3 regions of the Streptomyces sp. NPDC046939 genome follow, and region 3 is predicted to be linked to each of the others. Evidence: predicted binding sites of a transcription regulator. Region 3 holds the regulator's gene; each other region holds the start of a gene.
What was found. Region 3 encodes HrcA, which represses chaperone genes, less so after heat shock. Its sites were predicted from a motif close to TTNGCACTCNGNNNNNCNGAGTGCNAA; they were not measured.
Positions count from the first base shown of each region.

Region 1: the regulator HrcA is predicted to act here: its motif matches at 2,188-2,214, upstream of groL (chaperonin GroEL).
Region 2: the regulator HrcA is predicted to act here: its motif matches at 7,171-7,197, upstream of groES (co-chaperone GroES).

Region 1 covers NZ_JBEYWV010000026.1:12,333-21,805, forward strand. The annotation lists gene ABZ877_RS26315 (SigE family RNA polymerase sigma factor) at 1-225, opposite strand, end outside; gene groL (chaperonin GroEL) at 431-2,056, opposite strand; gene ABZ877_RS26325 (cold-shock protein) at 2,389-2,598, opposite strand; gene ABZ877_RS26330 (MoaD/ThiS family protein) at 3,041-3,316, opposite strand; gene thrC (threonine synthase) at 3,357-4,646, opposite strand; SAM riboswitch class I at 4,665-4,819, opposite strand; gene ABZ877_RS26340 (glucosyl-3-phosphoglycerate synthase) at 4,964-5,911, shown strand; gene ABZ877_RS26345 (hypothetical protein) at 5,948-6,169, shown strand; gene ABZ877_RS26350 (trehalose-6-phosphate synthase) at 6,199-7,590, shown strand; gene otsB (trehalose-phosphatase) at 7,933-8,796, opposite strand; gene ABZ877_RS26360 (DUF3263 domain-containing protein) at 8,869-9,114, opposite strand; gene ABZ877_RS26365 (extracellular solute-binding protein) at 9,125-9,473, opposite strand, start outside.
Region 2 covers NZ_JBEYWV010000066.1:2,002-11,474, forward strand. The annotation lists gene rimI (ribosomal protein S18-alanine N-acetyltransferase) at 1-28, shown strand, start outside; gene tsaD (tRNA (adenosine(37)-N6)-threonylcarbamoyltransferase complex transferase subunit TsaD) at 21-1,124, shown strand; gene ABZ877_RS39360 (hypothetical protein) at 1,121-1,369, shown strand; gene ABZ877_RS39365 (LCP family protein) at 1,503-2,498, shown strand; gene ABZ877_RS39370 (class I SAM-dependent methyltransferase) at 2,515-3,102, opposite strand; gene ABZ877_RS39375 (YciI family protein) at 3,202-3,558, shown strand; gene ABZ877_RS39380 (DUF6596 domain-containing protein) at 3,681-4,889, shown strand; gene ABZ877_RS39385 (methyltransferase domain-containing protein) at 4,921-6,138, opposite strand; gene ABZ877_RS39390 (polysaccharide deacetylase family protein) at 6,504-7,034, shown strand; gene groES (co-chaperone GroES) at 7,342-7,650, shown strand; gene groL (chaperonin GroEL) at 7,770-9,395, shown strand.
Region 3 covers NZ_JBEYWV010000049.1:9,281-18,753, reverse strand. The annotation lists gene ABZ877_RS37095 (PDZ domain-containing protein) at 1-1,760, opposite strand, end outside; gene ABZ877_RS37090 (hypothetical protein) at 1,790-2,308, opposite strand; gene ABZ877_RS37085 (16S rRNA (uracil(1498)-N(3))-methyltransferase) at 2,484-3,239, opposite strand; gene ABZ877_RS37080 (nitronate monooxygenase) at 3,236-4,309, opposite strand; gene dnaJ (molecular chaperone DnaJ) at 4,410-5,546, opposite strand; gene hrcA (heat-inducible transcriptional repressor HrcA) at 5,547-6,563, opposite strand; gene ABZ877_RS37065 (MBL fold metallo-hydrolase) at 6,728-7,468, shown strand; gene ABZ877_RS37060 (DUF3097 domain-containing protein) at 7,503-8,330, shown strand; gene hemW (radical SAM family heme chaperone HemW) at 8,425-9,473, opposite strand, start outside.

The DNA of each region.
Region 1 (9,473 bases), on a different contig from region 3:
GCGCAGCTTCTTGAAGCGCCGTATCGCGAGCCGCCAGGCCACGGTCCTGATCCACGCCTCGGGGGCGGCCTCCCGGTCGAGGCGTCCGCGCCGGCTCCACGCCTTCACGAACGCTTCCTGCACGACGTCCTGCGCCTCCTGGGCGTCGCCGAGCATGACGTAAAGCTGCCCGGTGAGCCGCCCGACCGCATGGGCGTAGAACTCCTCGAACTCCTCTGCGGTCAACGCCGTGCTCCCTGTGGTTCCCGACCGTGTGCTGTCCGACCGTGCTGTCGTGATCTATAGACCTGGCGGCCGGACGCCGGTTGACACGCGTGAGAGGAATTTCGGGGACCTTAACCCGACAACGCCCGAGGGCGGCACCCCCTCCTGGTGGAGGAAGTGCCGCCCTCGGGACGAACAGACGAGCTGAACCGGTACGGAGGCCGGATCAGAAGTCCATGTCACCGCCCGGCATGCCGCCCGGAGCGCCCGCGGCAGCGGCCTTCTCCGGCTTGTCGGCGATGACGGCCTCGGTGGTGAGGAACAGCGCGGCGATCGACGCGGCGTTCTGCAGCGCGGAGCGCGTCACCTTGGCCGGGTCGAGGATGCCCTCGGCGATCATGTCGACGTACTCGCCCGTGGCGGCGTTCAGACCGTGGCCGACGGCCAGGTTGCGCACCTTCTCCACGACGACGCCACCCTCGAGACCACCGTTGACGGCGATCTGCTTGAGCGGGGCCTCCAGGGCGAGCTTCACGGCGTTGGCGCCGGTCGCCTCGTCACCCTCCAGCTCCAGCTTCTCGAAGACCGCGGAGGCCTGCAGCAGGGCCACGCCACCACCGGCGACGATGCCCTCCTCGACGGCCGCCTTCGCGTTGCGCACGGCGTCCTCGATGCGGTGCTTGCGCTCCTTGAGCTCGACCTCCGTGGCGGCACCGGCCTTGATGACGGCCACGCCGCCGGCCAGCTTCGCCAGACGCTCCTGGAGCTTCTCGCGGTCGTAGTCCGAGTCGCTGTTCTCGATCTCGGCACGGATCTGGTTGACGCGACCCTGGACCTGGTCGGTGTCACCGGCGCCGTCGACGATCGTCGTCTCGTCCTTGGTGATGACGACCTTGCGGGCGCGGCCGAGCAGGTCGAGACCGGCGTTCTCCAGCTTGAGGCCGACCTCCTCGGAGATGACGGTGCCACCGGTGAGGATGGCGATGTCGCCGAGCATGGCCTTGCGGCGGTCACCGAAGCCCGGGGCCTTGACGGCGACGGACTTGAAGGTGCCACGGATCTTGTTGACGACCAGGGTCGACAGGGCCTCGCCCTCGACGTCCTCGGCGATGATCAGCAGCGGCTTGCCCGACTGCATGACCTTCTCCAGGAGCGGGAGGAGGTCCTTCACGTTGCCGATCTTGGAGTTGACGATGAGGATGTACGGGTCGTCGAGCGACGCCTCCATCCGCTCCATGTCGGTGGCGAAGTACGCCGAGATGTAGCCCTTGTCGAAGCGCATACCCTCGGTGAGCTCCAGCTCCAGACCGAAGGTCTGGGACTCCTCGACGGTGATGACGCCTTCCTTGCCGACCTTGTCCATGGCCTCGGCGATGAGCTCGCCGATCTGGGTGTCGGCGGCGGAGATGGAGGCCGTCGAAGCGATCTGCTCCTTGGTCTCGACATCCTTGGCCTGCTCGAGCAGGGCGGCGGAGACGGCCTCGACGGCCTTCTCGATGCCGCGCTTCAGGGCCATGGGGTTGGCACCGGCGGCCACGTTGCGCAGGCCCTCGCGGACCAGGGCCTGGGCCAGGACGGTCGCGGTCGTCGTGCCGTCACCGGCGACGTCGTCCGTCTTCTTCGCGACCTCCTTGACCAGCTCGGCGCCGATCTTCTCGTACGGGTCCTCGAGCTCGATCTCCTTGGCGATGGACACACCATCGTTGGTGATCGTGGGGGCGCCCCACTTCTTCTCGAGGACGACGTTGCGACCCTTGGGGCCCAGGGTCACCTTGACGGCGTCGGCGAGCTGGTTCATGCCGCGCTCGAGGCCGCGCCGTGCCTCCTCGTCGAACGCGATGATCTTGGCCATGTGAAGTGGTCCTCCCGGACGGGGTGGAAAAGCAAGCAAACGGACCGTGCTGGCGCCCGCGACGGACGGCCCCCGAGCCTCGTGGTTCCTTGCCCCACCGGCCCCCGGACCTCACCGACCCGATCCAAGTTCTGTCACTCTCACTGGGAGAGTGCTAAGCCCAATGATTAGCACTCGACCCATGCGAGTGCAAGCGGCTACCACAGATCGGCGGGGGGCGCGCGCAGCACGGAGCGCGGTCCGGGCGCCCCCGGGCACGACGAAGGGCCCGTGCCCCCTCGGGGAAACACGGACCCTTCGTCTCGTACGAAGCCTGTCAGTCGCGACGCGCTTCAGCCGGCGGCGGCCAGACGGACCATGTCGGCCTGCGGCCCCTTCTGGCCCTGCGAGATCTCGAACTCCACTCGCTGACCCTCTTCGAGGGTGCGGTAGCCGTCCATCTGAATCGCGCTGTAGTGGACGAATACATCCGCACCACCGTCGACCGCGATGAAGCCGTACCCCTTCTCCGCGTTGAACCACTTGACGGTGCCCTGAGCCATGCCTAACTCCCCTATTACTGGCCCTTGCACAGATCCGCACTTCGCGGATCCGGGTCAGACCTCACCCTCCCCAATGGGTGGGGGTGTGCGCCGGAACGCGTCGACCGCGGCTGAATGTATCTGCCCAACTGCCGTCTGCAACAGGTCAATCGGACGAGAAATCTGGGCACCCTCGAACGGGGAAACCGGGCCAACTCACCGGATCCCAGGGCAACTCGGGCCGGGTAAATGCCGTAAAAGGCCCGAAGGGGTTCGACACTTTGGCTGCTTCTTGTCGCGTCCCGAGCGGAAACTCATATGCGCCCGTCATGCACCACGCGGGGAAAGGAGGCAGCTTCCCCAACTGTACCGCGCTCAACCATGCAGAATTGCCCCCTCCGCTTCTCTCGCGGAGGGGGCAATCGGGGTGACGCAGCGTGCGCGGGGGCCGGACAGGGCCGGATCAGCCGCCGGCGACGGCGGGAATGATCGACACGCCGGCGCCGTCCGGCGTGGCGGTGTCGAGGCCCTGCTCGAAGCGGACGTCGTCGTCGTTGACGTAGACGTTGACGAACCGGCGCAGCTTGCCCTGGTCGTCGAGGACGCGGGCGGCGATCCCGGTGTGGTTCCTCTCCAGGTCGGCGATGACCTCCCCGAGGGTCCCGCCCTCGGCGGCGACCTCGGCGGCCCCGCCGGTGTAGGTGCGCAGGATGGTAGGAATCCGAACGTTGACGCTCATGCTGGCAAACTCCTGGGACTGGGCTGCGGGTGAGGGGGGCTCAGTGGTCGAGGCCGGCGGCCCGGAACGCGTCGAGGGACGGCTTGATGGTCGCCGTGGCCTGTGAGGTCTCGGCGACGGCGTCAAGCGTCTTGAGACCGTCACCCGTGTTCAGGACGACCGTCGTCAGGGACGGATCGATCAGCCCCGCCTCGATGAGCTTCTTGGTGACGCCGACCGTCACCCCACCGGCGGTCTCCGCGAAGATCCCCTCGGTCTGCGCGAGCAGCTTGATCGCCTCGACGACCTGCTCGTCGTTGACGTCCTCCACGGCACCGCCCGTGCGGCGCGCGATGTCGAGGACGTAAGGACCGTCGGCCGGGTTGCCGATGGCGAGGGACTTGGCGATGGTGTTCGGCTTCTGCGGCCGCACCACGTCGTGGCCGCCCTTGTACGCGACCGAGACCGGCGAGCACCCCTCGGCCTGCGCGCCGAACAGCTTGTACGGCTTGTCCTCGACGAGCCCGAGCTTGATCAGCTCCTGGAGCCCCTTGTCGATCTTCGTGAACTGCGACCCGGACGCGATCGGGATGACCAGCTGGTCGGGCAGGCGCCAGCCGAGCTGCTCGCAGATCTCGTAGGCGAGCGTCTTGGAGCCCTCGCCGTAGTACGGGCGCAGGTTCACGTTGACGAAGCCCCAGCCCTCGCCGAGCGGGTCGCCGATCAGCTCGGAGCAGAAGCGGTTCACGTCGTCGTAGTTGCCCTCGATGGCGACGAGGTCACCGCCGTAGACACCGGCCATGACGACCTTGCCCTGCTCCAGGTCGTGCGGGATGAAGACGCAGGAGCGGAAGCCCGCCCGGGCGGCGGCGGCGCCGACGGCGCCGGCCAGGTTGCCGGTGGAGGAGCAGGAGAGGGTGGTGAAGCCGAAGGCGCGCGCGGCCTCGATGGCCTGGGCGACGACGCGGTCCTTGAAGGAGTGCGTGGGGTTGCCCGAGTCGTCCTTGACGAACAGCTTGCCCTGCTCGACGCCGAGTTCCCGGGCGAGGTTGTCTGCCTTGACGAGCTTGGTCCAGCCGGGGTTCAGGTTCGGCTTCTCGGCGACGTCGGCCGGGACGGGAAGCAGCGGGGCGTAGCGCCAGAGGTTGGCCGGGCCCGCCTCGATCCGCTTGCGGAGCGCCTCCGGGTCACCGGCCGGAAGGTCGTACGCGACCTCCAACGGGCCGAAACACTCGGCACAGGCGAAGATGGGACCAAGGTCAAAAGTGGTGCCGCACTCGCGGCAGGAGAGCCCGGAAGCCGGACCGAGATCGACGGTCCTGGCGGGGGTGGCGACAGTCTGTACAGCCATGAGAGGCGAGGCCCTTTCTCCTCATCTTCCTCGCGGCGCATCTCGCCGCGAGACGGATTTGGCACCTTCCCTAGCCGGGAGCCTCGCGGTGGACGTTGCGGTGTCCTACGAGACCGGCTGGAGGGTTGCCGGGGCTTCAACGGGCCGTATCCCTCTGCCCCTCTGGATGAGCGGTATGTGGTTGTCCGGCGCGGCGACCCCGGCATGCGATGGTCACCGGCCTTGTTCAAGACTGTAACCGAAGGCCCGGACCCTTGAGATAGTCGTCCGAACCGCGAGATGGATCACATCCCACGCCCCCGAAGGAGCCACCGACCGTGCTGGAAGAAGTCGAACGCTGGCTCGAACAGCGCTCCTGGTCCGTGGCCGACCGCCCGCTGCACCAGCTCGTCGCGGCGAAGCGCGCGTCCGGCCAGACGGTGAGCGTCGTGCTGCCCGCGCTCGACGAGGAGGCGACGGTCGGCGACATCGTTCGCATCATCCGGCGCGAGCTGATGACGGAGACGGTCCCCCTCGTCGACGAACTGGTCGTCCTCGACTCCGGCTCCACCGACCGCACCGCCGAGGTCGCCGCGGCGGCCGGGGCGCGCGTGGTCCACCGGGACACCGTCCTGCCACGCATACCGGCCCGGCCCGGCAAGGGCGAGGTGCTGTGGCGCTCCCTGTACGTCACGAGCGGCGACATCGTCTGCTACGTCGACGCCGACCTGCGGGAGTTCTCGGCGGACTTCGTCTCCGGGATCGTCGGCCCGCTCCTCACCGACCCGGACGTCAGCTTCGTCAAGGCGATGTACGACCGCCCGCTCGGCCAGGCCGCCGGGCAGGGCGGCCGCGTCACCGAGCTGATGGCCCGCCCCGTCCTCAATCTGCACTGGCCGCGCCTGGCCGGTTTCGTCCAGCCCCTTGGCGGCGAGTACGCGGCCCGCAGGTCCCTCCTCGAACGGCTGCCGTTCCCCGTCGGCTACGGCGTCGAACTCGGGCTGCTCGTGGACGCGCTGCACACCGTCGGCCTCGGCGCGCTCGCCCAGGTCGACGTCGGGGTGCGCATCCACCGCCACCAGGACGGGCTCGCGCTCGGCCGGATGGCGGCGGCCATCTACCGCACCGCCCAGGTGCGGCTCGCCCGCGGCCACCTGGTGCGGCCCGAGCTCACCCAGTTCGAGCGCGGCGACAGCCGCTTCGAACCGAGGACGTACGCCGTCGACACCGAGGAGCGTCCGCCGATGGCCGAGATCAGCGAGTATGCGCGGCGTCGCGTGGCGTAAGGGCGCGCGGTCATAAAACCTGCCTAGATTGCCCTCATGCGGCTCAAACACCTCACCAGCATGATGATGACGGCGGCGGCGGTGGCCGCCCTCGTCATGAACCCCACCGCCGCCGTCGCCGCCGAACGGGGCGTGCACCGGGACGCGGCCACGGACGCCGGACACTCCCGGCTCTGGCTCTACAGCGGGTTCGGCATCTCCCTGTGCGCACTCGGCGCGCTCGGCCTCGGAGCCGCGCGCAGCCGCCGCCGCGTTTGAACCCGGCCGAGCCGGGCTAGCGTGCCCATATGGCTTCCACGCAAGGTGCTGCTGAGGTTCTCGTCGCGTCCAACCGCGGTCCCGTCTCGTACGTCCTGAAGGACGGCGCCGACGGGGCCGGCATCGAGGCGAAACGCGGCGGCGGCGGACTGGTCTCCGCGCTCAGCGTCGTCAAGGACAAACTGTGGGTGTGCTCCGCCCTCACCGACGGCGACCGGGAAGCCGTACGGCGCGGCGTCACCGAACCCGGCGTCCGGATGCTCGACATCGACGCCGGTGTCCACGCGGACGCGTACAACGGCGTCGCCAACTCCGCGCTCTGGTTCGTGCACCACATGCTGTACCAGACGCCCCTCGAACCGTCCTTCGGCCCGGAGTTCCGCCGCCAGTGGGAGTCCTACGAGGCATACAACCGGGCCTTCGCCGAAGCCCTCGCCGAGGAGGCCGCACCCGGCGCGACCGTCGTCGTGCAGGACTACCACCTCACGCTCGTCCCCGGCATGCTCCGCGAACTCCGCGACGACCTGCGCATCGGGCACTTCTCCCACACGCCCTGGGCGCCCGTCGACTACTTCCGGATGCTCCCCGACGACATCGCCGAGAAGATCCTCCAGGGCATGCTCGGCGCGGACCGGCTCGGCTTCCTGACCCGGCGCTGGGCGGACGCCTTCACCGACTGCGCTACGCGCATCCTCGGGGGCACCTCCGGCACGCGCATCGGCGTGCACGGGCTCGGCGCCGACGCGGACTTCCTCCGGGAGCGGGCCGGCCGCCCTGACGTGGACGAGCGGCTGGCGGCGCTGCGGGAACAGGTCGGCGAGGGCCGCAAGGTCATCGTCCGGGTCGACCGCACCGAGCTGTCCAAGAACATCGTGCGGGGCCTGCGGGCGTACGAACTGCTCCTTGAGACCCGGCCCGAGCTGCACGAGAAGGTCGTCCACGTCGCCTTCGCCTACCCCTCACGGCAGGACCTCGCCGTGTACCGCGACTACACCGCCGAGGTGTCGCGGGTCGCCGAAGCCATCAACGAACGCTTCGGCACGCCCGGCTGGACGCCGGTCGTCCTCCACGTCAAGGACGACTTCGCGCGGTCGCTGGCCGCGTACCGGCTGGCGGACGTCGCCCTGGTCAACCCCATCCGGGACGGCATGAACCTCGTCGCGAAGGAGGTGCCCGTCGTCTCCGAGGAGGGGTGCGTCCTGGTGCTCTCCCGGGAGGCGGGGGCGTACGAGGAGCTGGGGGACGACGCGCTCGTCGTGAACCCGTACGACGTGAGCGGGACGTGTGAGGCGCTTGGCGCGGCGCTCGCGATGTCGGGGGAGGAGCGGGCGGAGCGTACGAAGCGGTTGGCTGCGGCGGGGACCGCGTTGCCGCCCGGGCAGTGGTTCCTGGACCAGCTGTCGGCGCTGCGGGACGCTTGACCGGGCCGGCCTTTCGCGCCGCGGGCCCACCGCTCGGACGGCCTCCGCGGCTCTCGTCGTGGCTGGCCGCGCAGTTCCCCGCGCCCCTGGAATGCGCACTGCGTGCGGCATTCCCCTGTGGTCGTACGCGGCTTTCGTCGTGGTTGCTCGCGCCGTTCCCCGCGCCCCTGAGATGCGCACTTCGTGCGCCATCTCATGGGGCGCGACCGGGGGAAGGCGCGGCGAAGCCGCAGGCCTTCAGGGGCGCGGGGAACTGCGCGACCAGCCACGACGGCGGTGCACCCGGCGACGGATCGACCTGGGCAGACGGGAGGCCCGCTCGACGGGCCCGCGCTTGTCCGGTCAACGGGATACGTGACGGGCCAAGTTCGCGAGCAGCGCTGAGACCTCGGCCGGGCCGGTCACCACCAGGTCCGCCCGGTCCGCCAGCTCCGGAACCTCCGCGCTGCCGCTGCAGACCAGGACACCCGGCACCCCATCGAGCCGCAGCTTCTCGACCGCCGAGAAGGCCGGGAGGTCGCCCAGGTCGTCCCCCGCGTAGAGGACCGATTCCGCGCCGACCTCACGGACGTACTCCGTCAGCGCCACCCCCTTGTCCACCCCCGGCGGGCGCAGCTCGAGGACCATGCGGCCGGGCTCGACGACCAGGCCGTGGCGCGCGGCCAGCGCCGTCAAGGGCGCCCGGAGCGCCTCGAACGCGCCTTGCGGGTCCGCCGCCCGGCGCGTGTGGACCGCGACGGCCCGCCCCTTCTCCTCGACGTACGTGTCGTGCCAGAGCCCGCGTTCGTGCAGCACACCGGGGAGTTCGGAGCGGACGGCGGCGACCCCCGGATGCGGCGCGGGCGCGCGCACCGTGCCGGTCACCGCGTCCCAGCGCTCCGCGCCGTAGTGCCCGAGGACGACGAGGTGTTCGAGGCCGGGCACACCGGCGAACCCGCCGTGGCGGACCGCCACCCCCGCGGGCCGCCCGGTGATGACGGCGACGGAGGCGACGCGGGGCGCGAGCGCGGCGAGCGCGGGCACCGCGTCGGGGTGGGCGCGGGCCTGCTCGGGGTCGGCGACGATGGGCGCCAGTGTCCCGTCGAAGTCGACGGCGATGACGCTCCGCTCCGGCCGGGCGAGGATGGCGGCGAGGCCGTCACGCCCGGCGGCGGTGGAGGGGGTCGGAAGGTCGTCGCGGTGGTCGTCCGTGTGATGGCTGCCCATGCGGTCGACTTTATCCACAGGGAACCCCGCTAATCGTGGGCCGCGACACACCCGCGGCGCACCCGGGCGGGCTCAGCGCTCGCGCCGCCGGCTCTCCCGTACCCGGCGCAGCCTGTTCACCGTCACGGGGGCGAGTGCGAGCGCCCGCGGGTCGTCGAGCAGGGCGTTGAGGAGCTGGTAGTAGCGGACCGGCGCGAGGTCGAGCTCCTCGCGGATCGCGCGCTCCTTCGCGCCGGGTGTCTCCCAGCCGCGCCCCTCGAACGCGAGCACCGCCCGCTCGCGTTCGCCCAGGGAGTCCGGTGCGTCGGGTGTGTCCATGCCCGTCACGCTACTCGGCGGCTTCCGCGGCCGCCGCCTGGTTCTGGATCCTGCCGAGGACGGCGCCCGCGCTGCTGTTGGGGGAGACGGCGGAGCCGATCTGGTCCTTGATGTCGGCGCTGACGGAGGCCCAGGACGTCTTGCCGACGGGGTAGATCTCGGCGTTGGGCAGGCTCTTGAGGAACGGCCAGAGCTTCTTGTCCTCGGTGGCGGCGGACATGGCCTCGGAGGCGCTGTTGGTGACGGGCAGCAGGTTGTACTCGCGGGAGAACTCCAGGACGTTCTTCTCGCTGTAGACGAAGTTGAGGAAGTCGCCGACCTCCTTGCGGTGGCCGTTCTGCTTGAACGCCATCATCCAG
Region 2 (9,473 bases), on a different contig from region 3:
CGTGAGTGAAGAGAAGAACCATGGCTGACGAACCGCTCGTCCTCGGCATCGAGACCTCCTGCGACGAGACCGGCGTCGGCATCGTCCGCGGCACCACCCTGCTCGCCGACGCCGTCGCCTCCAGCGTCGACGAACACGCCCGCTTCGGCGGCGTCGTGCCCGAGGTCGCCTCCCGCGCCCACCTGGAGGCGATGGTCCCGACGATCCAGCGCGCCCTGAAGGACGCGGGCGTCACCGCGAAGGACCTCGACGGGATCGCCGTCACGGCCGGGCCCGGTCTCGCGGGCGCCCTGCTCGTCGGCGTGAGCGCCGCGAAGGCGTACGCGTACGCGCTCGGCAAGCCGCTCTACGGCGTCAACCACCTGGCCTCGCACATCTGCGTCGACCAGCTGGAGCACGGCCCGCTGCCCGAGCCGACCATGGCGCTCCTGGTCTCCGGCGGCCACTCCTCGCTCCTGCTCTCCAGCGACATCACCTCCGACGTGCGGCCGCTCGGCGCGACCATCGACGACGCGGCGGGGGAGGCGTTCGACAAGATCGCCCGCGTCCTGAACCTCGGCTTCCCCGGCGGCCCCGTCATCGACCGGTACGCCAAGGAGGGCGACCCCGACGCGATCGCCTTCCCGCGCGGTCTGACGGGCCCGCGCGACCCCGCGTACGACTTCTCCTTCTCCGGCCTCAAGACCAGCGTGGCCCGCTGGATCGAGGCCAAGCGGGCGGCGGGCGAGGAGGTGCCGGTGCGGGACGTGTCGGCGTCGTTCCAGGAGGCCGTCGTGGACGTGCTGACCCGCAAGGCCGTGCGCGCCTGCAAGGACGAGGGCGTCGACCACCTCATGATCGGCGGCGGCGTCGCGGCCAACTCGCGGCTGCGGGCGCTGGCCCAGGAGCGCTGCGAGCGGGCCGGCATCCGGCTGCGCGTGCCGCGCCCCAAGCTGTGCACGGACAACGGCGCGATGGTCGCGGCGCTCGGCGCGGAGATGGTGGCGCGGAACCGGCAGCCGTCGGCGTGGGACCTGTCGGCGGACTCGTCGCTGCCGGTGACGGAGACGCACGTACCGGGCCACGACCACGGTCATGATCACGACCACGTGCACGAGGTCAGCAAGGAGAACCTGTACTCGTGACAGTCGCGCTGATGTGGGAGGCACGGGCCGTCGTGGGCCGCGGCGACGATCTGCTCGCCTGGGTCCGGGCGCAGGAGCTGGCACGGGAGCCGCTGCGCCGCGAGACGCTCCGCGCCCCGCAGGACCGGGTCCTGGTCATCACGTGGTGGGACGCGGAGTACGACGCCGAGGTGCCCGAACTGCCGGAGCCGGACAGTGACTTGGTGACGCGGGCCGTCCACAGGTGGCGCTTCGAGGCGGTCTGAGCCGCACTGTTAAAACCGCCTGAATTTTCCGGTCCTGCGCCCCAAGTGGTTTACGCCTGTACTAATGCGGACTTATGTTCCGTGCGTGGCTGAGAAGAAACGGTTCGGCGGGCGTGTGGTGAAGGTGCGCGCGCTGAAGGTGGTGGCGATCGCCTTCGGCTGCGTCCTCGTGCTCGTCGGCGCCGGTGCGGGCTGGGCGTACTGGCACTTCGAGCACAACATACGCAGCGTCGACATCGACCGGGCGCTGGGCGCCGACCGCCCGGCCCGGCCGACACCCACCGCCGCGCCCTCCGCGTCGCAGGACACGGCCCCCGTCGACAAGGGCGTCCTCAACTTCCTCGTCCTGGGCTCGGACTCCCGTACCGGCGCGGAGAACAAGGCGCTCGGCGGCGGCGAGGACGGCGGCGCCCGCTCCGACACCGCGATGGTCGTCCATCTGAACGCGGACCGCACCGAGGCGACCGTCGTCAGCATCCCCCGCGACACCCTCGTCGAACGCCCCTCCTGCCCGACGGAGTCCGGCGGCACGACGGCGGTCGCGTACGACGTGATGTTCAACAGCGCCTACGCGGTCGGTGGCCCGGTCTGCGCGGTGAAGACCGTCGAACACCTCACCGGCGTCCGCATGGACCACTACCTTGAGATCGACTTCGCGGGGTTCGCGAAGCTCGTCGACGCGCTCGGCGGCGTGGACGTCACCACGACCGAGGACATCGACGACGACCTCAGCCACCTCCACCTCGAAGCCGGGGCCAACCACCTCGACGGCGAACAGGCCCTCGCCTTCGCCCGCACCCGCCACGGGGTCGGCGACGGCAGCGACCTCGGCCGCATCAAGCTCCAGCAGCAACTCGTGAAGTCGCTGGTCGGCAAGGTGTCGACGGATGGCCTCCTGACCGACCCCGCCCGCCTCTACCGCATCGCCGACGCGGCCACCGGCAGCCTCGTCGCCGACACCGGCCTCGACTCCCTCCCCGAACTGTCCGACCTGGCCCGCAGCCTGCGCGACCTGCCCGGCGACGCGGTGAGGACCGTCGTGATGCCGGTGGTCCCGGCCCCGACGGACGCGAACCGGGTGGTGGCGCGGGGGCCGGAGGCGCGGAAGCTGTGGGAGTCGCTGCGATGACCTACTGCTTCGTGCCCTACTGCTTCGTGTACGTCAACAGGTAGCGCCAGTACAGCAGTTGCCGCACCTCGCTGCCGGGCAGCAGGCGGGTCGCCTCCGCCCGGATCCGCGGCAACGTCATCTCCGGCTCCCGTACGGGCGCCCTGCGCGGCGGGGTGCGGACGCCGCGGGCGCGCTCGGTGGCGTACACCGCCGCGCGGGCCAGGGCGTTCGCCGGGGAGGCGAGCACGTCGACGTACGTGTGGCCCGCGTAGCAGCCGAGGACGAGAAGACGGCCGCCCGGCGCGAGCGCGTCGCGGAACCGGGTCAGCGTGGTGAACGGCATGTGGTGCAGGCTGGCCAGGCACGTGATCACGTCGTAGTGGCCGGGCGGCAGCGGCTCGGTCGCCGCGTCGGCGAGACGGAAGCGGGGGCCGCCGCCGCGCGCCTCGGCCGCGGCCAGCGTGTCCGGGTCGGGATCGAGCGCGTCGACCTTGCAGCCCCGGCCGACGAGACGGCGCGCGAAGCGGCCCGTGCCGCAGCCCACGTCGAGCGCGGTACGGGCGCCGGGCGGCACGTGACGCAGCAGGAGCCGGTGGTAGTGGTCGTTGTGATCGAACGGCATGAAAAAAATCCTCGGAGATTTCCGGTGCTCGTGTCGATGCCAAGGACGGCCGATCGACGCACCAGTGCAAGCACGTCCACGAGAGCACTGGAGACGATCATGCCCCGCTACCTGACGATGGTCCGCGTCGACGAGAACAACGCCCCCGAGGGCGGCCCCAGCGACGAGCTGATGCAGCGCATGGGCGCCCTCATCGAGGAGATGACCAAGGCCGGTGTCCTGCTCGACACGGCGGGCCTGACCCCGACCGCGCAGGGCAAGCGCGTGCACTACGACAAGGGCGAGATCAGCATCACGGACGGCCCCTTCACCGAGTCCAAGGAGGTCGTCGGCGGCTACGCGATCATCCAGGCGAAGGACGAGGCCGAGGTCCTGGAGTGGACCAAGCGGTTCCTGCGCGTCCACGGCGAGGAGTGGACCGTCACCTCCGAGATCCGCGAGATCGCGGAGGGCTGACCGGCCGGTCCGGGGCTTGGCCCGGGCCCCGCTCCGGTGTCTGATGGTGGGCTGTGACCGAGCAACACGCCACGGCCCGCCCGGACGCCGCCACCACCCGGGCCATCGAGACCGTCTTCCGCATGGAGGCCCCGCGCATCATCGCGGCCGTCACGCGCGTCGTGCGCGACGTCGGCATCGCGGAGGAGCTGGCGCAGGACGCGCTCGTCGCCGCCCTCGAACAGTGGCCGGAGTCCGGGGTGCCCGAGCGGCCGGGCGGCTGGCTCACCGCCGTCGCCCGGCGCCGCGCCGTCGACCTGGTGCGCCGCCGCGAGAACTACGCCCGCAAGCTCCAGGAGGTCGGCAGGGCCACCGAGTTCGCATACGAGGACCAGGGCCCCGCCGACCCGGACGACATCGACGACGACCTGCTGCGCCTGGTCTTCATGACCTGCCACCCGGTGCTGTCGGCCGAGGCCCGCGTCGCCCTCACCCTGCGCCTCCTCGGCGGCCTCACCACCGCCGAGACCGCCCGTGCGGTCCTCGCCCCCGAGCCGACGGTCGCCCAGCGCATCGTCCGCGCCAAACGCACCCTCGCCACCCGCAACGTCGCCTTCGAGGTGCCCGCGGGCCCCGACCGCGAGGCCCGCCTCGGCTCGGTCCTGGAGGTCATCTACCTGATCTTCAACGAGGGGTACGCGGCCACGGCCGGGGACGACTACCTGCGCCCCGGCCTGTGCGAGGACGCCTTGCGCCTGGCCCGCGTCCTCCAGTCGCTCATGCCCAAGGAGCCCGAGGTCCACGGCCTGGCGGCTCTCCTCGAACTCCAGTCGTCCCGCACGGCCGCCCGTACGGCCCCCGATGGCTCGCCCGTCCTCCTGAAGGACCAGAACCGGACGCGCTGGAACACGCTCCTGATCCGGCGCGGATTCGCCGCGCTCGGCCGCGCGGACGCGGTGGCGTCCGGGCCGCCGGGACCGTACGCGCTGCAGGCCGCCATCGCCGCGTGCCATGCGCAGGCGCACACCTACGAGGAGACCAACTGGGCCCAGATCGCCACCCTCTACGGCCTTCTCGCCGCACGCACCCCGTCCCCGGTGGTGCGGCTCAACCAAGCGGTGGCGGTCTCCATGGTCGACGGCCCGGCGGCGGCCCTGCCCCTGGTGGACGCGCTGGCCGACGAACCGGCCCTGCGCGGCTACCACTTGCTGCCGAGCGTCCGCGCGGACCTGCTCGAACGGATGGGGCGGGTGGAGGAGGCGCGGGAGGAGTACGGGAGGGCGGCGAAGCTGGCGCGCAATGAGCGGGAGCGCGCTTTCCTGCTGGCCAAATCAAGCCCCTCCGGCGTTTGAGGAGCGGGGGCCGGGGCGGAGCCCCGTGACCTCAGCCGAAAGTGACCGGCCCCCCGAGAAGCATGGTCGGCGCCCCGGCGACCCGCGTCAGAAACACCGTCACGGCCCGCTTCCCGTACGGCTTCGGCATGACCTTCCGCCGCAGCTCCTCCGGTTCAACGGCAGACCCCCGCTTCTTCACGGTCAGCACCCCGACCTCCCGCTCCCGCAGCAGCGCCTTCAGCTTCTTCACGTTGAACGGAAGCCGGTCCGTGATCTCGTACGCGGCCGCATACGGGGTCGGCCGCGCCTCGTCGCCGGTGACGTACGCGATGGTCTCGTCGATGAGCCCGCCGCCGACCTGCTCGGCCACCTCGGCGACGAGATGCGCCCGGATGACGGCGCCGTCGGGCTCGTACAGGTACCGCCCCACGGGCCGCACCCCGGGATCGGGAAGCCCGCGCCCGACCAGCTCCCGCGGCCCCGGCAGCAGCGTGGCCCGCATCCGCCCCGGCTCCGTGCCGAACCACAGCACGGCCTCCTTCACATCACCCCCGTCGGAGATCCACTCGGCGTCGGCCTCCGCCGGGATCGCCTCGTGCGGGATGCCCGGCGCGATCTTCAGCGCGGCGCGCGGGGCGGCGAGCGCGGCGGAGACGGCCCAGGACAGCGGCGGCGAGTAGGCCTCGGGGTCGAAGATCCGCCCGCGCTTGGCCGAGCGCCGGGCCGGATCGACGAAGACGGCGTCGTACGCGGACGTGTCCACCTCCGTCACATCGGCCTCCCGCACCTCGATGAGCCCGCCGAGGCCGAGCGCCTCGGCGTTGGCGCGGGCGACGGCACAGGTGTGCGGGTCCCGGTCGACGGCGAGCACCGAGATGCCCGCGCGGGCCAGGGCGATCGCGTCGCCGCCGATGCCGCAGCACAGATCGGCGACGGACCGGACGCCGAGCGCGCGGAACGAGGCGGCGCGATGGGCGGCGACCCCGGTACGGGTGGCCTGCTCGACCCCGTTCGGCGTGAAGTACATCCGGGCCGCGTCCCGCGCCCCGAACTTCGCCGCCGCCCGCTGCCGCAGCCGCGCCTGCGCGAGCGCCGCCGACACCAGCGCGGCGGGGTGCTCGCGGCGCAACCGGGTGGCGAGCGCCAGCTCCTGCGCCGGGTCGTGCTCGCGGAGCGCGTCGAGCAGGGCCTGCCCCTCGGGGGCGAGGAGGGCGCGGAAGTCGGCGGCGGCGTCGTCGGACGTGGCAGAGGAACTCACCCGCCCCATTGTGGGCCAGTCGGTGGACGGGCCGTGCGCGGTGCCGGTGTCGGCCCCTCACCAGGGCTCTGAGCTGCGAAGATGCGGCGTCATGCGACGAGTGCCGGTACGACAGGACGAAGGGGCCCGCGCGGAGCCGACGCGCCGCCCGTGCGGGCCGTTGCGAGGTACGCGGTGACCCGCGCCGGGACCCGCCGGTGACACCCCGCCGAGCCTTTCCCGCCCTCGTGGCGGCCGCCCTGCTCCTCACCGGCTGCGCCCCGTCCGTCGCCCCGATCGAACGGATGGGACGGAAGGCGGCGGAGCGCGTACGGCGCCATCACCCGGCCCCGGCGGCGGCGCCATCGGCAGGTACCGCGAGAACCGTCCCGCCGGTGATCGATCACATTCCCACCCGCGACAAGGTCGTCTTCCTGACCTACGACCTCGACGGCGACACACCGCCCGACCCCACCTTCCCGCGCCTGATCCGCAGCAGCCACCTCCCGTTCACCGTGTTCGCAGCGGGCCCGGGCCGCCACGACCCCGCGGGACACCTCCGCGCCCTTGGCGCCGGCATCGAGAACCGCACCCTCACCCACCCGTCCCTGCCCGGCCTCGGCTACGTCGAGCAGCACACCCAGATCTGCGCCCAGCAGGACAGCCTCAGGTCCCGCTTCGGCACGGCCCCGCGCCTGCTCCGCCCGCCATCGGGCGCGTACGACGCGACGACCCTGCGCGCGGCGGCGGCGTGCGGCATCGAGGCGATCGTCCTGTGGACCCACGAGGCGGGGCCCGACGCACACCGCCTCCGTCCGGGCGACATCATCCGTACGGGCACGGGCACGGGCGCGGCCCTGCCCGAGACGCTGACACAGATCCGGCGCCAGGGCTACAAACCGGCCCGCCTGGAGGACTACCTGTAGGCAAGCCCCGCTCAGGGGCGCGGGGAACGGCGCGACCAGCCACGGACAACCGGTATGCGGCGGCGGACCGGACCCCCTGCGGCGGGAAGCCGTCACACGCGCGGCCGCACTCGACCGACGCCGCGTCGGCAGACGATTGGCACTCCGCTTGACCGAGTGCTAATCGCGGTCATAGTCTCGACCCTGGCACTCGCCACCGGAGAGTGCCAACAGCGACGGGCAGGTCCGGCACCCGCGACGACGGATCCACCTGGTCGCCACCTCAGACTCTTAACCCCGTGAGATCTCCGAAGGGGGAGACCGGATCGTGACGACCGCCAGCTCCAAGGTTGCCATCAAGCCGCTCGAGGACCGCATCGTGGTCCAGCCGCTCGACGCCGAGCAGACCACGGCCTCCGGCCTGGTCATTCCGGACACCGCGAAGGAGAAGCCCCAGGAGGGCGTCGTCCTCGCCGTGGGCCCGGGCCGCTTCGAGAACGGCGAGCGCCTGCCGCTCGACGTGAAGTCCGGCGACATCGTGCTGTACAGCAAGTACGGCGGCACCGAGGTCAAGTACAACGGCGAGGAGTACCTCGTCCTCTCGGCCCGCGACGTGCTCGCGATCGTCGAGAAGTAAGCGGCCGACAAAGCAGCTTTTGATGTGAAGCGCGCCCCTGGCACCCGCGACCGTAAGAAGCCGGGGTCAGGGGCGTCCTTCGTTCACCCCTAGTTTTTCGAGAGGGCTGAAACGCTCCCATGGCGAAGATCCTGAAGTTTGACGAGGACGCCCGTCGCGCCCTCGAGCGCGGCGTCAACAAGCTTGCCGACACGGTCAAGGTGACGATCGGCCCCAAGGGCCGCAACGTCGTCATCGACAAGAAGTTCGGCGCTCCCACCATCACCAACGACGGTGTGACCATCGCCCGCGAGGTCGAGGTCGAGGACCCGTACGAGAACCTCGGCGCGCAGCTGGTGAAGGAGGTGGCGACCAAGACCAACGACATCGCGGGTGACGGTACGACCACCGCCACCGTGCTCGCCCAGGCCCTGGTCAAGGAGGGCCTGCGCAACGTCGCCGCGGGCGCTTCCCCGGCCGCCCTGAAGAAGGGCATCGACGCCGCGGTCAAGGCCGTGTCCGAGGACCTCCTCGCGACCGCCCGCCCGATCGACGAGAAGTCCGACATCGCCGCCGTCGCCGGTCTGTCCGCCCAGGACAACCAGGTCGGCGAGCTGATCGCCGAGGCGATGGACAAGGTCGGCAAGGACGGTGTCATCACCGTCGAGGAGTCCAACACCTTCGGCCTGGAGCTCGACTTCACCGAGGGCATGGCCTTCGACAAGGGCTACCTGTCGCCGTACTTCGTCACCGACCAGGAGCGTATGGAGGCCGTCCTCGACGACCCGTACATCCTGATCCACCAGGGCAAGATCTCCTCGATCCAGGACCTGCTCCCGCTCCTGGAGAAGGTCATCCAGGCCGGCGGCTCCAAGCCCCTCCTCATCATCGCCGAGGACGTCGAGGGCGAGGCCCTGTCGACCCTGGTCGTGAACAAGATCCGCGGCACGTTCAACGCCGTCGCCGTCAAGGCCCCCGGCTTCGGCGACCGCCGCAAGGCGATGCTCCAGGACATGGCCACCCTCACCGGTGCCACCGTCATCGCCGAGGAGGTCGGCCTCAAGCTCGACCAGGCCGGTCTGGACGTGCTCGGCTCCGCCCGCCGCGTCACCATCACCAAGGACGACACCACGATCGTCGACGGTGGCGGCAACAAGGCCGACGTCGAGGGCCGCGTCAACCAGATCAAGGCCGAGATCGAGAACACGGACTCCGACTGGGACCGCGAGAAGCTCCAGGAGCGCCTCGCGAAGCTCGCCGGCGGCGTCTGCGTCATCAAGGTCGGTGCCGCGACCGAGGTCGAGCTCAAGGAGAAGAAGCACCGTCTGGAGGACGCCATCTCCGCGACCCGCGCCGCGGTCGAGGAGGGCATCGTCTCCGGTGGTGGCTCCGCGCTCGTCCACGCCGTGAAGGTCCTGAACGACAACCTCGGCAAGGAGGGCGACGAGGCCACCGGCGTCTCCGTCGTCCGCCGCGCCGCCGTCGAGCCGCTGCGCTGGATCGCCGAGAACGCGGGCCTCGAGGGCTACGTCATCGTCTCCAAGGTCGCCGAGCTCGAGAAGGGCTCCGGCTACAACGCCGCGACCGGCGAGTACGGCGACCTGGTCAAGGCCGGCGTCATCGACCCGGTCAAGGTCACCCGCTCCGCCCTGGAGAACGCGGCCTCCATCGCCTCCCTGCTCCTCACGACCGAGACCCTGGTCGTCGAGAAGCCGGCGGAGGAGGAGCCCGAGGCAGCGGGCCACGGCCACGGCCACTCCCACTGACCCGCTCCGCTGAAGTGACCTGAGGCCCGGACCCCTGTGTTTCAAGGGGCCGGGCCTTCAGGTTTTCCGGATGCGCGT
Region 3 (9,473 bases):
TGGCGCAGCCAGAGGACGCCGTCCTTGGCGGTCCGCAGCGTCGAGTAGCGGGCGGCCTCGACGGGGAAGGGCACGATCCGGTCGGCGAGCCCCTCGATGTCGACGCGGGTGACGGGCGTGCCCTCGCTGTCGGGCGTCTCGGAGCCGGGCGCGTCGCCCGTGTCGAAGGGGCGGCCGTGCCGCTGCGGTCCGAACGGCGAGGGTGTCGTCGCGGCGAGCGCGAGCAGATGCGGCCGGGAGCCGCTCACGAACGCGAGGTCGAAGGCGTGCTCGTCGTAGACGGGGTCGAAGGAGCGGGCGGAGAGGAACACCAGGTGCTTGCCGTCGAGGGTGAACGCGGGCGCGTAGTCCCGGAACCGGGGCGGGGTCGCCTCGGTGACGGCGAGGTCGGCGGTGTTGGCGAGCTTGAGCTGGCGCAGGCTGTGCGGTCCGGGGTGGGACCAGGCGAGCCAGGCGGAGTCGGGCGAGAAGGCGAGCCCGGTGGCGTGCCCGTCCTCGCTGCGGTCGACCTCGCGGACGTCGCCGGTGTCCCGTTCGACGAGCAGGATCCGTCCGTCGTGCGCGGCGACGGCGACGCGCCCGCCGTCCGGCGCGACGGTCAGCCCGAGGACGCGGCCGAGCCGCCCGGCCCCGAGCCGGCGCGGGGTGGCGCCGGGCGCGGCGCCGGTGGCGGGGGCGAACTCCAGGGCGTCGTCGCCCTCGGCGTCGGTCACCCACACGACGTGTTCCTCGCCGTCGACGCGGAAGGTGTGCGGCAGGCGGGCCCGTACGCCCGGCTCGGCCGCGAGGGCGCGGGCCGGGCCGCCGCGGTGGGTCACCCAGTGCACGGCCCCGCGCACGGAGACGGCGCTGCCGCGCCCGGTGTGGTCGGGCGAGGCGGCCCCGAACCAGTGGGCGGCGTCGACGGGGCGCGGCTGGAGGCGTGCGCGCTGTCCGCCGAGCCGCACGTCGACCGGGCGGGGTTCGGCCCCGTCCAGGTCGTCGACGAGCCACAGCCGCCCGGCGCTCGCGTAGGTGACGCGGGTGCCGTCGGTCGCGGCGTGCCGCGCGTAGAAGCCGTCGAGGGGGGTGTGGCGGCGCAGGTCGGAGCCGTCGGGCAGGGAGGAGTACAGCGCGCCCGTGCCCTCGTGGTCGCAGAGGAAGGCGACCCGGCCGCCGACCCACATCGGGTGCTCGATGTTCCCGGCGAGGTCGGTGTGGAGCCGGACGAAGTCGCCGCCGCCGTCCCGGTCGATCCACAGCTTGCCCGCGGTGCCGCCCCGGTACCGCTTCCAGTACGCGGCCTCGCGGCCCATCGGCGCGGAGACCAGGAGCACGGCGGAGTCCGGCCCGTACGCGACCCCGCCGACGGGCCCGTACGGCAGGATCTCGGCGGGGCCGCCGTCGAGCGGCACGGCGCGCGCCCAGCTCCGGCGCGCCGTGGCCTGTCCGTGCGTGCTGACGGCGAGGACCCGCCCGTCCGGGGTCCAGCCGCGCACGCCGGTGGTCCAACTGCCCCAGTAGGTGAGGCGGTCGGCCGCTCCGCCGTCGAGCGGCGCGACGTGCACCTCGGGCGCGCCGTCGCGCCGTGACGTCCAGGCGACCGTCGTGCCGTCCGGGGAGATCCGCGGGTGGTTCACGGGTACGTCGTCGGCGCTGACGCGCCAGGCGCGGCCGCCGTCGAGGGGCGCGGCCCACACGTCGTTCTCGGCGGTGAAGACCACCGTCTCGCCGTGCGGGTGCGGGAACCGGAGGTAGGCAGGGCTCGTCACCCGGCCCACTCTATGGGCCGGTCAGCGCTCGTTGCGGGTCATTTGCCCTGGAAGCACGAGCAGTTGGGGTCGGGGACCTTGACCGTCTGCGTCACGGTCTCGGTCACCGTGCGCGTCGCCCCCGGCTGGGGGGAGTGCGGCGCCGGCTGCTGCGGCTGCGGCTTGTTCGACGGCTTGGTGTACGAGTACGTGGGCCTGGAGCTGTTCGACGCGGCGCAGTTGCCGAGGACCTGGAGGCGGAACCACACCTTGTCGTCGACCCGCGCGATCGTGGTGCCGCGCACGCACTTGCCGGGCACGACCCCGTAGATCCATCCCTCGATCCTGATGTCCTTGCCGTCCCGGGTCCGGCCCCGGCAGTCGACCTTGACCTCGTCCGGCGTCGAACCTGCGGACGGGGAACGGCCGCTGTACGCCGCCGTGCAACTGATCCAGGACACCTGGGCGTGCGTCCGGTTCAACTCCGCGGTGGCCTGGGCGTCGGTGGTGGCGGCGACGTCGACCGTGTTCAGGTCGCCGTCGACCGGCTGGCACGCGACGGCCCCGCCCACCACCACGGCCGCAATACCGCCTACGGCGAGCAGTCGCGCGGGCCGCGACCGCCGCCGCGGCCCCGGGGCCCGTAACCGTCGCACATCCCTACTGATCCGCCTCATATCCCCCATGGACGGCAGAATGCCACCGGCTCCCCCGCGCGGGTAGAGCCGTTGCAGCCAGGGTTGCGCGCGCCTCTCAGCCCCAGCGTCCCGTGCGGCCGAGCAGCAGCGCGACGGCCGCCGTCCCGGCCGTCGAGGTCCGCAGCACACTGCGTCCGAGCCGGTACGGGCGCGCTCCCGCCTGCGCGAACACGGCCAGCTCCTCCGGCGACACCCCGCCCTCCGGACCCACGACCAGCACGATCTCACCGTCCGTCGGCAGCTCCGCCGAGGCGAGGGCGGTGCTCGGCGCGTCCCGGTCCTCGTGCAGGACGACGGCCAGATCCGCGTCGGCGAGCAGCGCCGCGACCTCCTTGGTGGACGCCGCCCCCGTGGTCTCGGGGAGCTCCGGGAAGCGGACCCGGCGCGACTGCTTGCCCGCCTCGCGCGCGGTGGCCCGCCACTTGTTCAGCGCCTTCGTCCCGCGCTCGCCCCGCCACTGCGTGACGCAGCGCGACGCCGCCCACGGCACGATCGCGTCGACGCCCGTCTCCGTCATCGTCTCCACGGCCAGCTCCCCGCGGTCGCCCTTGGGCAGCGCCTGCACGACGGTGATCCGGGGCCGCTCGACGGGCTCGGACCTGACCGGCCCCACCTCCACGACCAGCCGGTCCTTGCCCTCGGCCGCCGCGACGACGCCCTCGCTCCACTCCCCGCGCCCGTCCGTGAGGACCAGCGCCTCACCGGCCCGCAGCCGCTTCACGGAGACGGCGTGCCGCCCTTCCGCGCCGTCGAGCACGTACGTGCAGTCGCCCGGCACCGGTCCTTCGACCACGAACACCGGGGCGGTCACACGCCACCCCGCTGCCCCAGCGCGGCCTCGGCGGCGCCCAGTTCGGCGGCGAGGACCTCGACGAGCTGCCCGGCCGGCAGCTCACGGGCGAGGCGGTGGCCCTGGCCCGCCCACAGCGCCATGGCCTGCGGGTCACCCGCCTTCGCGGCGGCCTTGCGCACGGGTGACGTCATGTGGTGGACCTCCGGGTACGCGGCGGGCGCGTACGGTCCGTGCTCGCGCATGAAGCGGTTGACGAGCCCGCGCGCGGGCCGCCCGGAGAACGCCCGGGTCAGCTCGGTGCGGGTGAACAGCGGATCGGTCATGGCCTGTTTGTGGAGCGCGGGCGCGCCCGACTCGGGGGTCACCAGGAACGCGGTGCCGAGCTGGGCGAAATCGGCGCCGGCCGCGAGCACGGCGGCGATCTGGGCGCCGCGCATGATGCCGCCCGCCGCGACGATCGGGAGCGGGACCGCTTCCCGTACCTGCGCGATCAACGCGAGGAGGCCGATGCCGCTGCCGTCCGCCTCGGGGTTGTCGCGGTGGGTGCCCTGGTGGCCGCCCGCCTCGATGCCCTGCACGCAGACGGCGTCGGCGCCGGAGCGCTGTGCGGCGAGCGCCTCGTCGACGGTCGTCACGGTGACGGCGGTACGGGTGCCGGCCTTGCGCAGCGCGTCCACGACCTCGCGGACCGGGCAGCCGAACGTGAAGGTGACCAGCGGCACCGGGTCGTCGAGGAGGATGGCGAGCTTGGCGTCGTAGCCGTCGTCACGGCCGCTGTCGGGGTCGCCGAGCGGCGTCTCGTACCAGCGGGCCTCACCGGCGAGCTGATGGCGGTAGACGTCGACCGCCGCCGGGTCGGCGAGGTCGGGCTGCGGCATGAACAGATTGACCCCGAACGGCCGCGCCGTCAGCCCCCGCACCTGTTTGATCTCCTGGTACATCCCGTCCGCCGTCTTGTACCCGGCGGCGAGGAACCCGAGGCCGCCCGCCTCGGACACGGCCGCGGCGAGCGCGGGCGAGGACCCGCCGCCCGCCATGGGGGCCTGCACGATCGGACAGGGGCAGAGATCGGTCAGAGCGGAGGACATGACGGCATCGTGCCACGGACGCGTCCGGCGACCGAATCGGCGTTTCCGCCTGGCATGTGCCACCCCGCACGGGGTGGCACATGAGGCTCACGCTCAGGCGTCACCGCCCGTTGAAGGCGTCCTTCAGACGGGAGAACAAGCCCTGCTGGCCGGGCTGGAACTGGCCCGTCGGGCGTTCCTCGCCGCGGAGTTTGGCCAGCTCGCGGAGGAGGCGCTCCTGTTCGGGGTCGAGCTTCTGCGGGGTCATCACCTCGACGTGCACGATGAGGTCGCCCCGGCCGCCGCCGCGCAGGTGGGTGATGCCGCGCCCGTGCAGCGGGACCGACTGGCCGGACTGGGTGCCGGGCCGGATGTCGACCTCCTCCATGCCGTCGAGCGTCTCGAGCGGCACCTTCGTGCCGAGGGCCGCCGCCGTCATGGGGATGGTCACCGTGCAGTGCAGATCGTCGCCGCGCCGCTGGAAGACCGGGTGCGGCAGCTCGTGGATCTCGACGTACAGGTCACCGGCGGGACCGCCGCCGGGCCCGACCTCGCCCTCACCGGCGAGCTGGATCCGCGTCCCGTTGTCCACACCGGCCGGGATCTTCACCGTCAGGGTGCGGCGCGAACGGATCCGCCCGTCACCGGCGCACTCCGGGCACGGGGTGGGCACGACGGTGCCGAAGCCCTGGCACTGCGGGCACGGCCGGGAGGTCATGACCTGGCCGAGGAAGGACCGCGTGACCTGCGAGACCTCACCGCGCCCGCGACACATGTCACAGGTCTGCGCGGAGGTCCCGGGCGCGGCGCCCTCACCGCTGCACGTCGAGCAGACGACAGCCGTGTCGACCTGGATGTCCTTGGTGGTGCCGAAGGCGGCCTCGTCCAGCTCGACCTCGAGCCGGATCATGGCGTCCTGGCCCCGGCGCGTGCGCGAGCGCGGCCCGCGCTGCGACGCCGTCCCGAAGAACGCGTCCATGATGTCCGAGAAGTTCCCGAACCCGCCGGCGCCGAAGCCACCGGCCCCGCCGCCGCCCGACTGGGACAGCGGGTCGCCGCCGAGGTCGTAGACCTGCTTCTTCTGCGGGTCCGACAACACCTCGTACGCGGCGTTGATCTCCTTGAACCGCTCCTGCGTCTTCGGGTCCGGATTCACGTCCGGGTGAAGCTCACGGGCGAGCCTTCGGAAGGCCTTCTTGATCTCGTCCTGGGAAGCGTCGCGGCGCACGCCGAGTACGGCGTAGTAGTCCGTGGCCACTTACGACTCCGCCAGGATCTGTCCGACGTAACGTGCCACTGCGCGTACTGCTCCCATCGTTCCCGGGTAATCCATGCGGGTCGGTCCGACCACGCCGAGCTTGGCGACTGCCTCGCCGCCCGAACCGTAGCCGACCGACACGACGGACGTGGAGTTGAGTCCCTCGTGGGCGTTCTCGTGGCCGATGCGTACGGCCATGCCCGAATCACCCACCTCACCAAGCAGCTTGAGGAGCACGACCTGCTCCTCGAGGGCCTCCAGAACGGGCCGGATGGTGAGGGGAAAGTCATGTCCGAAGCGGGTGAGATTGGCGGTGCCGCCGATCATCAGCCGCTCCTCGGTCTCCTCGACCAGTGTCTCCAGAAGGGTGGAGAGCACCGTGGAGACCGTGCCGCGGTCCTCCGCCTCGAAGGCTTCGGGCAGATCCTGCACCAACTGCGGCACGTCGGCGAACTTGCGGCCCGCGACACGGCTGTTCAGCCGGGCCCGCAGATCCGCCAGGGACGGTTCGCCGAACGGCGCCGGGCAGTCGATCATCCGCTGCTCCACGCGCCCGGTGTCCGTGATCAGCACGAGCATCAGACGGGCGGGCGCGAGCGAGAGCAGCTCGACATGGCGCACGGTGGACCGCGTCAGGGACGGGTACTGGACGACCGCGACCTGCCGCGTCAACTGCGCGAGCAGCCGCACGGTCCGGCCGACGACGTCGTCGAGGTCGACGGCGCCCTCCAGGAAGTTCTGGATGGCGCGCCGCTCGGGCGCGGTCATCGGCTTCACCGCGGTGAGCTTGTCGACGAAGAGGCGGTACCCCTTGTCGGTGGGGATGCGCCCCGCACTGGTGTGCGGCTGGGCGATGAACCCCTCCTCCTCCAGGGCGGCCATGTCGTTGCGCACCGTCGCCGGTGAGACGCCCAGGCTGTGCCGCTCGGTCAGCGCCTTGGAGCCGACGGGCTCCTCGGTGCCGACGTAGTCCTGGACGATGGCGCGCAGCACTTCGAGCCTGCGTTCACTGAGCATCGGCGCACACCTCCAGCAACCGTCTCCGAGACCGCCGCGACCAGCGTCGCGATGATCGATGCGATCTTTCCGTTTTGGCACTCACTGCGCGCGAGTGCCAATCGTCCCCGGCTCAGTGTACGGCCGGTGGGTACGGACCAGGCAAGGCCGCTAGCGTCGACCTCATGAAAAGCACGGCGGACATCGACTGGCGGTCGGCGGGCTGGGAGGGACTGGCACCGCGCGTGGGCCGCGTCCGGCTGCCCGGCTGGGACTGCACGACCGGCCTCGTCGTGGGCGACGACGCGGCCCTGCTGATCGACACCGGCTCCTCCCTGCGCGAGGGGGCCCGCCTGCGCGCGGACACCCGCCGCCTGCTCGGCGCGCGCACGCGTGTGGCGCACATCGCGCTCACCCACCCCCACTTCGACCACGTCCTCGGCACGGCCGCCTTCGCGGGCGTCGAGGTGTACGGGGCCGCGGGCATCGACACCGTCCTCGCCGGGGACGGCGCGGACACCCTGCGCGCCGACGCGGTCCGCCACGGCGTGGACCCGGACGCGGCGGCCGAGGCGGCGGACGTCCTGGTCACCCCGGCCCACCGCATCTGCGGCGAACGCACGCTCGACCTGGGCGGCGGCGTCCAGGTCCTGCTCGCGAACGTCGGCCCCGGCCACACCGCCCACGACCTGGCGGTCCTGGTCCCCGGGCCGGAGATCGTCTTCTGCGGCGACCTGGTCGAGGAGTCCGGCGAACCCCAGGCGGGCACGGACGCGTCCCCGCGCCTGTGGCCGGAGGCGCTGGACCGGCTGCTCGCCCTGGGCGGCGACGACGCGCGCTACGTCCCCGGGCACGGATCGGTGGTGAATGCCGACTTTGTCCGCGAGCAGCGCGCCACATTGGCGGCGAGATTCGGCGTGTCGTAGCCCGTACGGACGGGCTTCTCCTATCGTCGGCCGAATGCGCCAGTACAGCCCTGACCTCACGCCGCCCTGGAAGCGGAAGACGTCCGTCCCCGAGGTCCCGGCCGAGCCGGACCTCGTGGTCGAGGAGGTCACCACGGGCTTCTGCGGAGCGGTCGTCCGCGTCGAGAAGACGGCGCAGGGCCCGACAGTGACCCTGGAGGACCGCTTCGGCAAGCACCGCGCGTTCCCGATGGAGCCGCGCGGCTTCCTCCTGGAGGGCAAGGTCGTCACCCTGGTCCGCCCCTCGGCGTCCGCGGCCCCCGCGCGTCCGACCCGTACGGCGTCCGGGTCGGTCGCCGTACCGGGCGCCCGCGCGCGTGTCGCCCGCGCGGGCCGCATCTACGTCGAGGGCAAGCACGACGCCGAGCTGATCGAACGCGTCTGGGGCGACGACCTGCGCATCGAGGGCGTGGCGGTGGAGTTCCTGGAGGGCGTCGACGACCTCCCGGCGATCGTCGCGGAGTTCGCCCCGGGCCCGGACGCGCGCCTCGGCGTACTCGTCGACCATCTGGTCCCCGGTACGAAGGAACACCGCATCGCGCAGTCGGTCACCAGCCCGCACGCCCTGGTCGTCGGCCACCCCTACATCGACATCTGGGAGGCCGTGAAACCGTCCTCCGTCGGCATCGACGCCTGGCCCCGCGTCCCCCACGGCCAGGACTGGAAGACGGGCGTCTGCCGAGCGCTCGGCTGGCGCGTCGCGAACACGGGCGAGGCGTGGCAGCACATCCTGTCCCGGGTCCGTTCGTACAAGGACCTGGAGCCGGCACTCCTGGGCCGAGTGGAAGAGCTGATCGACTTCGTGACAGCCCCAGAGGCGTAGCGCCCCGAAAGGGGCGCGGGGAACTGCGCGACCAGCCACGACGAAACCCGCACGCGCGGCAGAACCGTGCCCTCCACGGCGCGTAGGCGCGAGATCAGTCGACCAGGTCCCGCACGACCCCGTCGGCCAGCAACCGCCCCCGAAGGGTCAGCACGGCCCGCCCCGCGTCAAAGGGCCCCGCCTCCAACAACCCGTCCCCCACAGCCTTCCGCGCGGCACTCAGCCCGGCGGGCTTCAGCAGGGACACCGGACACCCGTCCCTGAGCCGTAGCTCAAGCAGAATCCGCTCGACCCGCCGATCTTCCTCGGCCAAGATCTCCCGCCCCGCGCCCGGCGAACGCCCCTCTGCCAGCGCCCCCGCGTACGCCCCGGGATGCTTCACGTTCCACCACCGCACCCCGCCCACGTGCGAGTGCGCCCCGGGCCCGGCCCCCCACCAGTCGGCCCCGCGCCAGTACAGCTCGTTGTGCAGACACCGCCCGGCCTCCGAGGTGGCCCAGTTCGACACCTCGTACCACTCGAACCCGGCGGAGCGCATCGCCTCGTCGGCGATGAGGTACCGGTCCGCGTGCACGTCGTCGTCGGTCATGGGCACCTCACCGCGCCGGATGCGCCGGGCGAGCTGCGTGCCTTCCTCGACGATGAGCGCGTACGCGGAGATGTGGTCGGGCCCGGCGCCGAGCGCGGCGTCGAGGGAGGCCCGCCAGTCGTCGTCGCTCTCGCCGGGGGTGCCGTAGATCAGGTCCAGGTTGACGTGGTCGAACCCGGCCGCCCGCGCCTCCGCGACGCAGGCCTCGGGCCGCCCGGGGGTGTGCGTACGGTCGAGGACCTTCAACACGTGCTGCCGCGCGCTCTGCATACCGAACGAGACCCGGTTGAAGCCCCCCGCACGCAGCGCGGCAAGGTACGCGGGGTCGACGGACTCCGGGTTCGCCTCCGTCGTCACTTCCGCGTCGTCCGCGAGCCCGAACTCGTCGCGGATCGCGCTGAGCATCCGTACGAGATCGGCGGCGGGCAGCAAGGTCGGCGTGCCGCCGCCGACGAAGACGGTCCGCACGGGGCGCGGGTCGTCCCCGAGCACCTTCCGGGCGAGCCGGACCTCCTCGATCAGGGTCTCGGCGTAGTTGTCGCGGGAGGCGAGGA